One region of the Rahnella sp. PCH160 genome, then DNA from elsewhere that is predicted to be linked to it. Evidence: predicted binding sites of a transcription regulator. Region 1 holds the regulator's gene; the other holds the start of a gene.
The links. Region 1 encodes CRP, which controls carbon source genes, mostly activating them, when cyclic AMP is high. Its sites were predicted from a motif close to ATGTGANNNNNNTCACAT; they were not measured.
Positions count from the first base shown of each region.

Region 1 (7,706 bases):
TGCAGGAAGGAGAATTCGCATGTTAGAACAGCTGAAACAGGACGTGCTGGAAGCCAATCTGGCGCTGCCCGCGCATCATCTGGTGACGTTTACCTGGGGCAACGTCAGCGCGGTTGACCGCGAAAAAGGGCGGGTGGTGATCAAACCGTCGGGCGTGGAATATACCGACATGAAAGCCAGCGATATGGTCGTCGTCGATCTGCATACCGGTGAGCGCATCGAAGGCGACAAAAATCCGTCGTCGGATACCGCCACGCATCTGGCGCTTTACCGGCAGTTTCCGGAAATCGGCGGCATCGTGCATACGCATTCCCGCCACGCGACAATCTGGTCGCAGGCCGGGCTGGATTTACCGGCCTGGGGCACCACGCACGCCGATTACTTCTACGGCAATATTCCCTGCACGCGCCTGATGACCGAAGCAGAAATCAACGGCGCATATGAACGGGAAACCGGTAACGTCATTATCGAAACGTTCCTGAAGCGTGGTCTGGACGCCATGCAGATCCCGGCGGTTCTGGTGCATTCTCACGGGCCATTCGCCTGGGGAAAAAATGCCGCTGACGCCGTGCACAACGCCGTCGTGCTGGAGGAATGCGCCTACATGGGCATCTTCTCCCGCCAGCTGACGCCCGCGCTTAGCGCTATGCAACAACCGCTGATGGACAAACATTATCTGCGTAAACACGGGAAAAACGCCTATTACGGGCAGCTGAAATAACCGGTCGTCGCCTGTCACTTCTCGAATAAATATGGTAACAATAGGCTTAATTATGCGCAGCGATGTCGCCAGGTCTTCGACCACAGAAAAGACCGCGACACGCCTGCCTGCCTCACCTTTATGGAGAACAGCGCATTATGTCAGCCAAACATCCCGTTATTGCCGTTACCGGTTCGAGCGGTGCAGGCACCACCACCACCAGTCTGGCATTTCGGAAAATATTCCAGCAGCTTGGCCTGCACGCCGCTGAGCTGGAAGGCGACAGTTTTCACCACTTCACCCGCCCGGAAATGGACGCCGCCATCCGCAAAGCCCGAGACCTCGGGCGTCATATCAGCTACTTCGGGCCGGAAGCCAACGACTTCGGTTTGCTGGAAAAAAGCTTTATCGAATACGGCAAAACCGGCACCGGCCGTTCACGCAAATATCTGCATACTTATGACGAAGCGGTTCCCTACAATCAGGTGCCGGGGACGTTTACGCCGTGGCAGGCATTGCCGGAACCGACGGACATTTTATTCTACGAAGGCCTGCACGGCGGCGTGGTGTCCGACAAAACGGATGTCGCGGCGCATGTCGATTTGCTGGTCGGCGTGGTGCCCATCGTTAACCTCGAATGGATCCAGAAACTGGTGCGCGATACCGGCGAGCGCGGACATTCCCGAGAAGCGGTGATGGATTCCGTGGTGCGTTCGATGGACGACTACATCAACTACATCACGCCGCAGTTTTCCCGCACGCACATTAACTTCCAGCGCGTGCCGACCATCGACACCTCCAACCCGTTTGCCGCAAAAGCTATTCCTTCGCTGGATGAAAGCTTTGTGGTGATCCATTTCCAGGGGCTGGACGACATTGATTTCCCGTATCTGCTGGCGATGTTGCAGGGCTCGTTTATCTCGCACATCAAAACGCTGGTGGTGCCGGGCGGCAAAATGGGGCTGGCGATGGAGCTGATTATGGCGCCGCTGGTGCAGCGCCTGATGGAAGGGAAGAAAATCGAGTAAGTGAAATCAGGGCATGGCGCTGACACAAACCGGCCGCGCCTTTGCGCTGGTCGTGAATTATTCGGCGTTCACCACTTCAAAACTGTGGGTGATCGTCGCGGCTTTGCCCAGCATCAGGGAAACGGAGCAGTATTTTTCCGCAGACAGGCTGACGGCGCGATCGACAATTTTATCCGTCAGGTCTTTGCCGGTGACGATGAAATGCAGATTGATGTGCGTGAACAGACGCGGTGCTTCTTCGCGGCGCTGAGAGGTCAGTTTCACTTCGCAGTCACGGACGTCATTGCGGCCTTTTTGCAAAATAGAAACCACGTCAATCGCGCTGCAACCGCCCGCCGACATCAGCAACATCTCCATCGGGCTCGGCGCTTTATCGCCCGCATTGCCGTCCATTGTGATCTGATGGCCCGACGCTGACTCCCCCAAAAATGTCAGCCCTTCTACCCATTTTACGCGTGCGTGCATGTACTCTTCTCCCGGTGGATAAATTCGTCAAATTTTCCCCTCAGACTACCCTTTCACCCAAAATCTGGCAACGTAACCCGATCGCCATCATGCTGAAGCGAGACAACAGAAGACAGCATTGCAATCCTGTGTTACAAACAAAGCCGAAACATACTTTCCAGTAAATTGCGGTGACGGTTTTTGCGGTTTAAGAACAGAACCCACGGTGTTAACAGCAATAATCAGGCTGTTTCACTCCGACATCCGCTTGCAGCATTTCTGGGGAGTTATATGCTGAAAGGGCGCTTTATAAAGTAAGTGCCGTACAGGGAACTCTGAGCCCTGTGATTTTGGGCAGCGATAATAACAGAGGATAATAGCTAATGGTTCTCGGCAAGCCACAAACAGACCCGACTCTCGAATGGTTCCTGTCTCACTGTCATATACATAAGTATCCTTCTAAAAGTACGCTGATTCACCAGGGTGAAAAAGCCGAAACGCTGTACTACATCGTGAAAGGGTCGGTTGCCGTCCTGATTAAAGATGAAGAAGGCAAAGAAATGATACTGTCATACCTTAACCAAGGTGACTTCATCGGCGAGCTGGGACTCTTCGAAGAAGGGCAGGAACGCAGTGCCTGGGTTCGTGCTAAAACTGCCTGCGAAGTGGCTGAAATTTCTTATAAAAAATTCCGCCAGCTGATTCAGGTAAACCCGGATATTCTGATGCGTCTTTCCGCGCAGATGGCAAACCGTCTGCAAGTGACGTCAGAGAAAGTCGGCAACCTTGCCTTCCTCGACGTAACAGGCCGTATCGCGCAAACTTTGCTGAATCTGGCTAAACAGCCTGATGCAATGACCCATCCGGACGGGATGCAAATCAAGATCACCCGTCAGGAAATCGGCCAAATCGTCGGTTGTTCACGTGAAACAGTCGGACGTATTCTCAAAATGCTGGAAGATCAGAGCCTGATCTCCGCACACGGTAAAACGATTGTCGTTTACGGCACACGTTAATCCCTCAGAAATTGGCGCGACAGCTTACTGTCGCGCCTTTTTTATGGGCTAAGCTTTACCCATGACGCTATGGCGAAGACTGTTCTATCATCCCGAAGTTAACTACGCGCTGCGCCAGACGCTGGTGTTGTGCCTGCCTGTCGGTATTTGCTGGCTGTTTGGCAATCTGCAAATGGGCCTGCTGTTTTCCCTGTGTCCGGCCTGCTGCAACGTTGCCGGTCTCGATACCCCGCACAAACGCTTCTTTAAACGCCTGATGGTCGGCGGTTCGCTGTTTGCCGTCAGCAGTATTCTTTTGCAGGTGATGCTCGAAAACTGGCACATTCCCCTGCCGCTCATTATGTTAACGCTGGCCTTACTGCTCGGCGTTACCGGTGAAATCAGCCCGCTGCATGCGCGTTTATTGCCCGGCGCGCTGGTGGCCACCATCTTCACACTGAGCATGGTCGGCGTGAGGCCGATGTGGCAGGCACCCGCGCTGTTTGCCGCCGGCACCGCCTGGTACGGGCTGTTTAACTGGGCGTGGTTCCGTATTTCCGAAGAACAGCCAATGCGAGAAACGCTCAGTCAGCTGTATTTACAGCTCGCGGATTATTTCGAGGCCAAATACAGCCTGCTGACGCAGCATACCGACCCGGAAACTGCCCTTCCGCCGCTGCTCAAACGTCAGCAGCAGGTTATTGATCTGATTGCGTTGCTGTATCAGCAACTGCACATGCTCCCGCAGCACGGGCATAATCATCACCACAAGCGGCTGTTCCAGCGTTTTCAGGTCGCGCTCGATTTGCAGGAACACATCACGGTGAGCCTGCATCAGCCGGAAGAAGTGCAAAAACTGGTGGAAGAAAGCCACGCCGAAGCGGTGATCCGCCGGAATGCGCAGGTGATTTCCGCCCGGCTGCGCGTGATTGCGGACGATATTCTTTATCACCGGTTTTCCGAACGTTTCACGATGGCGAATGAACTGGCGGCGCTGGAAAAAATCGCGGCACAAAATCCGGACAATCCGGTTGGCCGCTTTTGTTATTACCATTTCAGCCGCATCGCCCGACTGCTGCGGACGCAGCGCCCGCTGTACCGCCGAGATCTGATGAACTCCCAGCCGCGCCTGCCGTTCTGGCCTGCACTGAAAAGTTATCTGTCTTTTAAATCTTCAGCCCTGCGCAACGCTGCGCGTCTGGGGCTGATTCTGGCGATCGGCAGCAGCCTGGGCCTCTTCTTCAATCTGCCGAAACCCTACTGGATTTTGCTGACCATCATGCTGGTCAGCCAGAACGGTTATAACGCCACCCGTGTGCGTATCCAGCACCGTGCGCTCGGCACGCTGGCCGGTCTGCTGATTGCCGCCGGATTGCTGAAACTGGAGATGCCGGAAGGCATCACGCTGATTTGTATGCTGGTGGTGACGCTGATTTCCTACACGGTGCTGCGCAAAAACTACGGGCTGGCGATGGTCGGGATGACGGTCACCGCCGTGTATACGTTGCAGCTGCTGGCGATGAACGGCATCCATTTTCTGGTGCCGCGACTTATCGATACGCTGATTGGCTGTGCGCTGGCCTTCGGCGGCACCATCTGGCTGTGGCCGCAATGGCAAAGTGGCCTGATGCGCCAGAACGCCCATCAGGCGCTGGAAACGTATCAGGACGCCATCCGGCTTATCCTGCAGGAAAACCCTGACGCGTCGAAACTCGCGTACACCCGGATGCAGGTGAATCAGGCGCACAACAAGCTGTTCACCTCGCTGAGCCAGGCGATGCAGGAACCGGGTTTTAACTCGCATTATCTGGCGGATATGCGTTTGTGGGTCACGCACAGTCAGTTTGTCGTTGAGCACATCAACGCGATGACCATTCTCGCCCGCGAGCATTACATGCTGCCGGAAAAGCTGGCAACGGAGTATTTGCAAACCTGCGAAATTGCGCTGCAAAGCTGTCAGCAACGGCTGCTGTACGACGGCCCCGGCAGCGAGAACAGCCTGTTTAATGCGCCGGAACTGCACCCGGACATGCCGCTGACCGAAATGGAGCGGCACCTGCGCAGGGTGATTTCGCATCTGAGTGTGATGCATACCATTTCGTCACTGGCGTGGAAGCAGAGGCCACATCACGGGATCTGGCTGACGCGGCGGGCGTAAAAGGGGGATCCCCTTTTATATCCCCCGTTTAAAGGCTGGATCGAGAAGGTTTCGGTTTTTCACTCGCCGTGAGGGGCTATGACCGAGAAAATTTCGGTTTTTCATATGCAGTGATCACCTATTCAACTGCGCCGAAACCGACAAAGAGGGAGGAAAGCGCCTCCCTCTTTGATCTCCCACGCTTTTTTTTCAACACGCGCTACCGCTGGATCGATGGACATATTCTGGAACATCCGCGTGTGGCGCAAATCCAGGCACTTCGTGCTGCCTTCACTCGGTCTTCGAGCCTCTGGTCTCGAAGCCGCTCCGTTCAGCTGGATTTTGAGTGCGCCAGATTGCCTTTGTAAAAGATTAAAACCGGCCTGATTTTGAATTGGGATCAGCCTCTGGCCGCTTTCAAAAATCACGCTGAAAGGAGAGGTGGAAAACCGCGTATCTTTTCGCGCGGTTTGTAATCCGACTGGAAGGAACCGCGCAGCGGCGGGATTTTGCGGCAATAGATGTGGCGCCTGAAACATAGCCAGCCAGCGGTAGCGCTTGTTTGAAAAAGCGGGGAGAGATCCAAGAGAGGGAAAGCACTTCCCTCTCTTGGGCGGTTTCTGCGCGAGCCGCTGAGCGATCACCGCCCATGAAAAACCGAAACTTCCTCGGTCAGCCCTTCACGGCGAGTGAAAAACCGAAACTTCCTCGGTCAAGCCCTCACGGCGAGTGAGAAACCGTCTCGATCCGATTTCATCAGCGTGTCCCGCAAATTTTTGCTACCGCTTTCTCAAACCGCTCCATCCCCTCGCTAATATCCGCGAAGTCGATCACCAGTGATGGTGCAAACCGCATCACATTCGGGCCCGCCACCAGCATCATCAACCCGAAATCAGCGGCGGCTGCATGAAACTCTCCGGCGCGGTTTTTGAAGGCGTCCGACAGCTCGGCGCCAATCAGCAGCCCCTGGCCGCGGAATTCTTTGAAGATAGGGTATTTCTGGTTGATCGCATCCAGCGCGCTGATGAATTTCTCGCGGCGTTCGCTGATACCGGCCAGCACTTCGGGCGTATTGATGATATCCAGCGCGGCTTCGGCGACGGCGCAGGCCAGCGGGTTGCCGCCGTAGGTGGTGCCGTGTTTACCCGGTTCCATCACCGACGCAACGTCTTCGGTTGCCAGCATGGCACTGACCGGGAAACCGCCGCCCAGTGCTTTCGCCGTGGTCAGAATGTCCGGCGTCACGCCGTAATGCATGTAGCTGAACAGCTTACCGCTGCGGCCCATGCCGCTCTGAACTTCATCGAGCACCAGTAACGCCTGATGTTTATCGCAAAGCTCGCGCAGACCTTGCAGGAATTCCTGAGTGGCGGGCATTACGCCGCCTTCGCCCTGAACCGGCTCCACCACGATGGCGCAGGTATGGTCGTCGATCACCGCTTTTACCGCGTCGAGATCGTTGAAGGGTACGTGCACGATATCAGCCGGTTTCGGGCCAAAACCGTCGGAATATTTTGGCTGGCCGCCGACGGAAACAGTAAACAACGTGCGACCGTGGAAGGCGTTATGGAAAGCGATAATCTTGCTTTTGTACGGGCTGTGGCGATGCGAAGCGTAATAGCGCGCCAGTTTGAATGCGGCTTCGTTGGCTTCTGCGCCGGAGTTGGCAAAAAATACGCGGTCAGCAAAGGTCGCGTCGATCAGCTTCTGTGCCAGTCGCAGCGCGGGTTCGTTGGTGAAAACGTTGCTCACATGCCACAGGGTTTCGCCCTGATCGTGTAACGCTTTCACCAGTGCCGGATGGCAATGGCCCAGCGCGGTCACCGCAATCCCACCCGCGAAATCAACATATTCGTTACCCTGCTGATCCCACACGCGGCTGCCTTTGCCTTTCACCGGGATAAATTTCGCGGGTGAATAAACCGGCAAAATCACTTTATCGAACGTGCCCCGGTTAACCGCTGCTTTTTCTGCCATAACCCTTCTCCCTTTCTGATTCTTACCAGTGAGTTGTTACGATGATCTGGAATTCACAGCCGCAATGGATGTGAAAATATAATCACAAAATATGCATAAAAAATCACACGCAGGCAAACAGAAATCATGCCTGTCGCGTAAGTAATTTTTACCATGCAATTAAGTGTTTAGATTTTAAGGAAATTATCCAGAAGCTGATGTCCCTGCTCGCTGAGAATGCTTTCCGGATGGAACTGAACGCCGTGCAGCGGCAGAGTTTTGTGCATGATGCCCATGATTTCGTCACGCCCGCCTTCGCGCTCAGTCCACGCGGTGACGTCAAAGCAATCAGGCAACGTGTCGGGCGCAATCACCAGCGAATGGTAGCGCGTCACCGTCAGCGGATTATTCAGCCCGCTAAAAACGCTGTTGCCGGTATGGCGGAT
Region 1 is NZ_JBLOGT010000001.1:622,468-630,173, forward strand. Features, by position in the region: gene ACM5QY_RS02955 (L-ribulose-5-phosphate 3-epimerase) at 1-26, shown strand, start outside; gene araD (L-ribulose-5-phosphate 4-epimerase) at 20-721, shown strand; gene ACM5QY_RS02965 (phosphoribulokinase) at 859-1,728, shown strand; gene ACM5QY_RS02970 (OsmC family protein) at 1,786-2,193, opposite strand; gene crp (cAMP-activated global transcriptional regulator CRP) at 2,556-3,188, shown strand; gene ACM5QY_RS02980 (YccS/YhfK family putative transporter) at 3,250-5,325, shown strand; gene ACM5QY_RS02985 (hypothetical protein) at 5,448-5,822, opposite strand; gene argD (bifunctional acetylornithine/succinyldiaminopimelate transaminase) at 6,061-7,281, opposite strand; gene ACM5QY_RS02995 (aminodeoxychorismate synthase component II) at 7,449-7,706, opposite strand, start outside.

Region 2 (7,706 bases), 250 kb from region 1:
CTGATGCCCTGCGTGTTTACGCCCATGGCGCGCGCGATATCCGCAAAACGGTGCGGCGCGGAAGCGCGGTTAAATTCTTCCACGACCGGCAGAAGAATGGCGTTACAGACGCCGTGTGGCAGGTTATGTGTCGCGCCCGGCTGATGCGCCAGCGCGTGCACTAATCCCAGACCGGCGCTGTTAAACGCCATGCCGGCCAGATATTGTCCCTGCGCCATTTTCTCGCGTGCTTCAATATTATCGCCATGATCAACCGCTTCTGGTAGCCATCGGGTAATCGTCGAGATCGCCGCCAGCGCGGTCGGATCGGTCAGCGGATGCGCGCCGACAGAAACATAAGCTTCGATGGCGTGCGTCAGGGCATCCATTCCGGTTGCTGCGGTGACGTCAGCGGGGATCTTCAGCATAATCGACGGATCGTCGACCGCGATATCCGGGATCAGATTCGCATCAATAATGACTTCTTTCACCTGACGCTGGCTGTCGATGATCACCGCGTTGCTGGTGAGTTCCGCTGCGGTACCGGCCGTGGTGTTGACCGCCACCAGGAAAACGCCCGGTTGAGTCACTTTACCGACGCCGGAATAAATCGTCACCGGCCCCGGATTGGCGGTCAGAATTTTGATGCCTTTTGCCGTATCAATCGGGCTGCCGCCGCCGAAACCAATCAGATAATCGCAATGATTTTCCTGATACTGGCGGAAGCCTTCGTCGACGTGTGCAGAGGTAGGATTGGGCACCACGCCGCCGTATAACGCATACGGCAGTCCGGCGGTTTTGAGTGCGGAGAACAGGCCCTCGAGCAGACCTAACTCGACCAGCTGACCGTCTGTGACGATCAGCGCTTTGCCCGGTTGTTTTGACGCCAGCATCGCAACCATATCGCTGATCGCGCCCTGGCCGTGGAGGCTGATTTTTGGCAGTGCAAGCATGAAACTCATAAAATTCCCTCTTCTTTTTAATTAACAATCAATGTCCTGACAGCACGGCTCCTGATCTGCGCCGGTCCCGGCGACAGGAAACTTTCCGTCGTTCCTGTGCCGGGTTTTTAATAGGTTGGAGCCTTAATGGCCGGATCAGGCTTTTAACGCGGCTTCAAACGGTGTGACGTCAAAACGTTTAGCCAGCGCGATCAGTTCGTCGGTTTGAATGGTCTGTTTCATGCCACCCATTGAAATCACTTTCACCAGTATTTCCGCTGATTTTTCAGCGGTGTCGATCAGACCAAAGGCGTCATCAAGCGTCGGGCCGCAACCGAAGATCCCGTGGAATGCCCACAGCACCAGGCTGTGATGCTGCATACGGTCGGAAGTGGCTGCGCCAATACCGTCGGTGCCCGGCACCATCCACGGCACGATGCCCACGCCGTCCGGGAAGACCACCAGACATTCGGTGCTGCATTCCCACAGTTTGCGGGTGATTTTCGCGCTGTCGAGTTCAAGCACGTAAGTCAGCGCAATCAGGTTGGTGGCGTGGCAGTGCATGATCACGCGGTCCTGCCCGTGGGTAACGCGTTTACGCACGGCGTGAGATTGCAGATGCGACGCCAGTTCAGACGTCGGCAGGCCGCCTGCGGTCAGGCCCCAGAGAATTTTGTAGCTGGCACCTTTGTCATCGAGCTGGATCACGGTCAGCGCTTCGGCAGGCGCGAGCTGCACGTTGCGGAAGAACTTGCCGGAGCCGGTCACAATGAAGTATTCGTTGGCCAGATCCGGTGCGTGCTGAGTCAGTTCAACCTGACGCGGCTGGGCATAGAAATCATTTTTGTACGGTGCCACGTCTTCCGGCAGCAGACGCATACTGACGTTGCCGCCGTTGCGCTCGTCCCAGCCTTTCAGCCACATATCAGTGGTCGCCTTGACCATGCCCTGTACAAACCACGCGCTAAATAATGTTTTCATCGGTTCTTTCCTGCAAATAAGGTGAATGCGTTTAAGCAATAAATTCTTCGATAATCAGCGTTTTGACAGCACGCTGGTTTCGTAATGACGAACGGCATCCAGCCACTGACCGCCGACCGGTACGTCGTGGCGCTGGCAATACATGTCCCAGACGGCCTGCCAAGGCAGCGATTTTTGTTCTTCCAGCAGGGCCAGACGCGCAGTGTAATCGCCTTCGGTTTCCAGTTTTTTCAGCAAATCAGTCGGTTCCAGCAGCGCTTTCAGCAAGGCTTTTTTCATGTTGCGCGTGCCGATAACCCAGGCGGCGATGCGGTTGATGGAGGCGTCGAAGAAATCCAGCCCGATGTGCACGCGGTTAAACAGGTTATGGCGCACGATTTCGCTGGCGATGGCCTGCGTTTCGTCGTCGAGCAGTACGACGTGATCACTGTCCCAGCGTACCGGACGGCTGACGTGCAGCAACAGGCGCGGCACATACAACATGGCGGCAGAGATTTTGTCGGAGATCACTTCGGTCGGATGGAAATGCCCGGCATCCAGGCACAGCGCGGTGCCACGGCTGGCAGCGTAGCCCAGATAGAATTCGTTGGAGCCGACGGTGTAGCTTTCAGAGCCGATGCCGAACAGTTTGCTTTCGACGGCGTCGATGTGTTCGGTGATATCAAACTTCTCGGCAATCACTTCGTCGAGTGCACTCATCAGGCGCTGGCGCGGTGCCAGACGATCCACGGTGACATCTTTCATGCCGTCCGGAACCCAGATGTTCATGACGGAAGGCGTGCCCAGCGCGCGGCCAAATGAAGCAGAAACGCGGCGGCTGGCCTGACAATGCTCAATCCAGAACTGACGGATTTCCGGATTGGCGCTGGAGAGCGTAAAGCCGTCTGCGCTCATCGGATGCGAGAAACAGGACGGGTTAAAATCCAGTCCCAGTTTGTTTTTCTTCGCCCAGTCTACCCAGCCGGTGAAATGCTTCGGTTCGATTTCATTGCGCGGAACCGGTTTGTCGGATTCCAGATAAATAGCATGCAGGTTCAGACGATTAGGGCCGGGGATCATTGAGATCGCCAGTTCTAAATCTGCCCGCAGCTGTTGTGCATTTCGCGCTTTGCCGGGGTAATTACCGGTCGCCTGAATGCCGCCGGTCAGCCCGCCTTCCGGATTCTCAAAACCTGCGACGTCATCCCCCTGCCAGCAATGAATTGAAACCGGCAGGGTATCGAGTTGTTTGATTGCGGCTTCGGCATCAATGCCCAGCTGGGCAAAACGTTCTTTGGCAAGCGTCCATGCGTGATCGATAGATGAAGTCATACTGCGAGCTCCTCATTGGCGTGACAGAGCGCCTGGAAACGGCGCCAGTGAATTGGGAAATCCTCGTGAATACGGGGGAGGTAATGGCGTTGCTCGAAATTCGTGGCGACAATCCGACGAAATTCTGCGGCATCTTTGACGGCATCAAGCGCCATCAGCTGGCAGCCGATATTGCCGAGTGTGGAGGCTTCAACCGGCCCGGCGCTGACGTTCACCTGGCAGGTGTCGGCGCAAAGCTGGTTCAGGAACTGGTTCTGGCTGCCACCGCCGACAATGTGGATATCGTGCAACGGCTCGCCTTGCAGCGTCGCCAGTTGCACGGAAACCTGGCGGTAAAGCATGGCAAGACTGTCGAAAATACAGCGTGCCAGTTCGGCCGGTGAAGTGGGTACCGGTTCTCCCGTCTGCTCGCAGGCTTCGCGGATGGCCCCGACCATCGACGGCGGATTGATAAACCGGTCTTCGTTCGGGTTAATCAGATAGGTGAACGGTGGAACGTTTTTGGCCAGCGTAATTAATGAAGGCAAGTCCTGAATGTTCAGTTCCCGACAAACGCGCTGGAACAACCACAGACCCATAATATTTCTCAGTACGCGATAGCTGCCGTTGATCCCACCTTCATTGGTGACATTGTCGTGCAGCGCGCCGGCGTGATTGAACGCTTTTGGGCTTTCGATGCCCATCAGCGACCAGGTGCCGGAGCTGATATAGGCGCTGTGCATGCCGGTAAGCGGCGCGGCCACCACCGCACTGGCGGTGTCATGTGTGGCGACGCTGAAAACGGGTACGCTGCGGCCACGCGGGCTGTGCCACAGTCCGGGAGAGTTGCCCGGCTGGAGGGGTTTTGTTAGCCAGTGGCGCGGAACGCCGGCCAGTTTCAGCAGTTCTTCATCCCAGTCGCCGGTAGAAATATTCAGCATCTGCGTGGTGCTGGCGTTGGTGTATTCCTGATTCAGTTTGCCGGTGAGACGGTAAAGAAAGTAATCCGGGATCATCAGAAGATGCGCGGCTTTCTTCACGACGTCGGGTTGCTGTTCGCTCAATGCCCGCAACTGATACAGCGTGTTGAACGGCATAAACTGGATGCCGGTTTTCTGGTAAATCGTTTCGCGGCTCAGCTGTTGTTCCATGCGCGCCATCACGCCTTCCGTGCGGTTGTCGCGATAGGAAACGGGCAAGCCCACGCGCTGTCCTTGCTCATCAAGCAGGACATAGTCCACGCCCCAGGTATCGATACCGATACCGTCGAGCTGAACGCCGGACGCATCCAGGCGGTTCAGCCCTTCGAGAATGTGCTTTTCCAGCGCATCGAGATCCCAGGTTTCATGACCGTCAATGTGCGTCAGGTTATTCGGAAAACGGTGAACTTCTTTCAGCGTCAGCGTTGCTGCCGGGTCTGCATCGTGGCGGGTAAACGTCGCCAGCATTACCCGGCCGCTGGAAGCGCCGAGGTCAATAGCGGCAAGATGGTGAGTTCTCATAGCGGCCATTCCTTATTGAATATGCGGCCAGTGTAGGGGAGGCATTGCGGGGACACCTTCCGGTGATTGCCACCGGTTTTGACGGGATGGCAGCATTAAAAAGGTAGATGCGAGGCAGATCACAGATCAGCGGAAAGCTTCCCCTGAGGCGGTTTCTGAAATCTTCCGATGCGCGGGGGAGGCGACTGTGATCTTCGCCGCAGATCTTAATCGTGGTGGGGTGAATCTTAAAAATCTGACCGTTTATAGCGTTTTTCACGCCGCCGTTTGAAGGTAAGAACATTACGAGCGGGGTAGGGTTGTTTTCCGAAGACCCATGATTTTTGTACCGGAGGCGATAAATGACGTTACTGAAGGGTGATGATTATTTTGCGGCACCTGAACTGACTGTGACGGTTGAGCGGCGTCTTCCGCAAGGCGTTTTCCCGGAGCATTACCACGACTTCCACGAAATTATGCTGGTGGAAAGCGGATCGGGCGTACACATCTTTAATGACAATCCTTATACCCTGACGGCGGGCACCGTGTGTTTTGTGCGTGCCAGCGATCATCATTTGTTTGAAAACGTCGATAATTTGCGGCTGACCAATGTGCTTTTCCGTTCGCCAAAAGCTTTTCGCTTTATTCAGGATGTCGGCCATTTTCTGCCGCAGGAACATCACTATCAGTCACAGATCCACTGGCAGCTCAGTCCGTGCGTGCTGCATCAGGTGCTGAACTGTATCGCGCAGCTGGAAGCGCTGCCCGCCGGCGTGGAAATGGAACATATCGCCACGCGCGAAAGTGTGTTTTTACAGTTGCTGATCCTGCTTTATCAGGACTGTTTCCAGCCACAATTGCGAGATACCTCGGAAAACAGGGTCAATCAACTTTTGCAATGGCTCCAGTCACATTACAGTGAGGAGATTAACTGGACCGAGGCGGCAGAACGTTTTTCACTGGCGCTGCGCACGCTGCACCGGCAGATGAAGCATTACACCGGCATGACGCCGCAGCGATATCTCAACCGTTTACGTCTGCTGGAAGCCCGCCGTCGTTTACATCACAGCGATCAAAGCATTACCGATATCGCTTATGCCTGCGGGTTCAGTGACAGTAACCATTTCTCGACCCAGTTTCGTCGGGAATTTTCGGTGTCGCCAAAACTCATGCGTGATCAGCTACGTTAAGCGGTGCCTCTCGTGCGCTCAGGTTTTTGCCTGATCCGCCTCGTTTATTTTGTCGTCAAACGGGTAGGGGATTGCTGCTATGTCTTTAAGACTTCAAAAGAATGACCTCTTTCTGACCGGAATGAATTCGGTGGTGGTAGAAGAGCGCCATCCGCAGGCGGATTTCCCCACCCATGATCACGATTTCGATGAACTGGTGATCGTCTGGCGTGGCAACGGCATGCATATCTGGAACGATATCCCTTATCCCATTACCTGCGGTGATCTGTTTTATATCAACGCCAGAGACAGGCACAGCTATGAATCAGCCAATGAGCTGGCGCTCGACAATGTGCTGTTTTGCCGCGAACGTTTCGGGCTGGAAGCCGACTGGGCGCAATTATTGCCGGGAATCAATGCCAGCCAGGAACAGCGTTACTGGCGACTGAGTACACTCGGGATGTCCGTTTTGCGCGATAAAGTCGATGAGCTGGCGAAGGAGTGCATGAAGTCAGAGCCGCTTTCCATTCAGCTAAGCGAAGCGTTGCTGATGCAGCTGGCGCTGCTGCTGTTGCGATTCCGCCACCGGCCAGACAGCGGCGCATTGCCCGATGCGCATCAGCTGGATTTACTGCTGATGGCGCTGAGGGCAGGCATTGCCGAACCTTTCCATCTGGAGACGTTTTGCCAGCAACATGAGCTTAATCCCCGCAGTCTGCGAACGTTATTCAAGCAACATACCGGGCTGAGTGTGATGAGTTATTTGCGTCAGCTCAGGCTGTGCCGTGCGATGAGTCTGCTACGTTATGGCAACCTGACGATTGGTGATGTGGCCGCCGAATGCGGCTTTGATGACAGTAATTATTTCTCTGTGGTGTTCAACCGGGCGTACGGTGTTTCGCCGAGAGATTACCGGCAGCGCTTTATTGCTGAAGCCAAAAAGGTGTCGCCACGGTCTTTCCCGTTTATTACGGCAGACTGATTACGGCAGGCTATTAACGGCAGAACCCACTCTGCCGTTACGTTTGAAGAACGCGGAATCAGAGCGCCATTCCCAGACCGACGATATTGGCCGCCAGAATAATCACCAGCGCGCCGAGGCAGAGAATGCGTACCGGTTTTCTGCCGACGCCCGCCCATTCTCTTAAAACCAGACCAATGATCCCGCCACATAATACGTAGAAACTCATGTGCAGCATCCAAGACATGTAGTCGTATTCGATGGGAATGCTCGCGTGTCCCCAGGCGTAAAAGAAGAACTGCAAATACCACATGGTGCCACCCATGATGGAGAACAGGATGTTGGTCAGCAGCAGGGATTTCGCCACGGACATGTCGGCCCTGAGCGAAATGTTTTTTCGCGTCGCGAGGCGGATGATGCAGAAACCCAGGTTAACGATAGCGCCGCCGCCCATGATCACCACATAACTTGGCAGCGCGACGTACAGCGGGTCGATGCCCAGCGCGCGTGCGGCTTCATGCATCGGCACTGCTGCGCTCATTGCAAACGACATCCCGGCGGAGAAAATCCCGCACATGACCGCCAGAATCAGCCCTTTTTTCAGGTTAAATTCTTCTGCTTTGATCCCCAGCGCTTTCTCTTTCAGATACCCGGCGTAACTGACAATCGCTACGCCAATAACTGCCACCAATACGCCGAGCAGCGTTAACCGGCCTCCGGTGGTACCGAACAGCATACCGATTTTGCCTTGGAGGACTGGCGTCATCAGTGTGCCGATAATCAGCGTGATCCCGATGGCGATGCCGATTCCCAGCGACATGCCGAGATAGCGCATCGTGAGCCCGTAGTTAATGTTCCCGATGCCCCACATTGCGCCGAACAGGAAAACCGGCAGCAGGGTCGC
Region 2 is NZ_JBLOGT010000001.1:374,449-382,154, reverse strand. Features, by position in the region: gene fucO (lactaldehyde reductase) at 1-941, opposite strand, end outside; gene rhaD (rhamnulose-1-phosphate aldolase) at 1,077-1,901, opposite strand; gene ACM5QY_RS01700 (L-rhamnose isomerase) at 1,956-3,212, opposite strand; gene rhaB (rhamnulokinase) at 3,209-4,693, opposite strand; gene rhaS (HTH-type transcriptional activator RhaS) at 5,035-5,862, shown strand; gene rhaR (HTH-type transcriptional activator RhaR) at 5,942-6,823, shown strand; gene rhaT (L-rhamnose/proton symporter RhaT) at 6,882-7,706, opposite strand, start outside.
Region 2: the regulator CRP is predicted to act here: its motif matches at 4,801-4,818, upstream of rhaB (rhamnulokinase).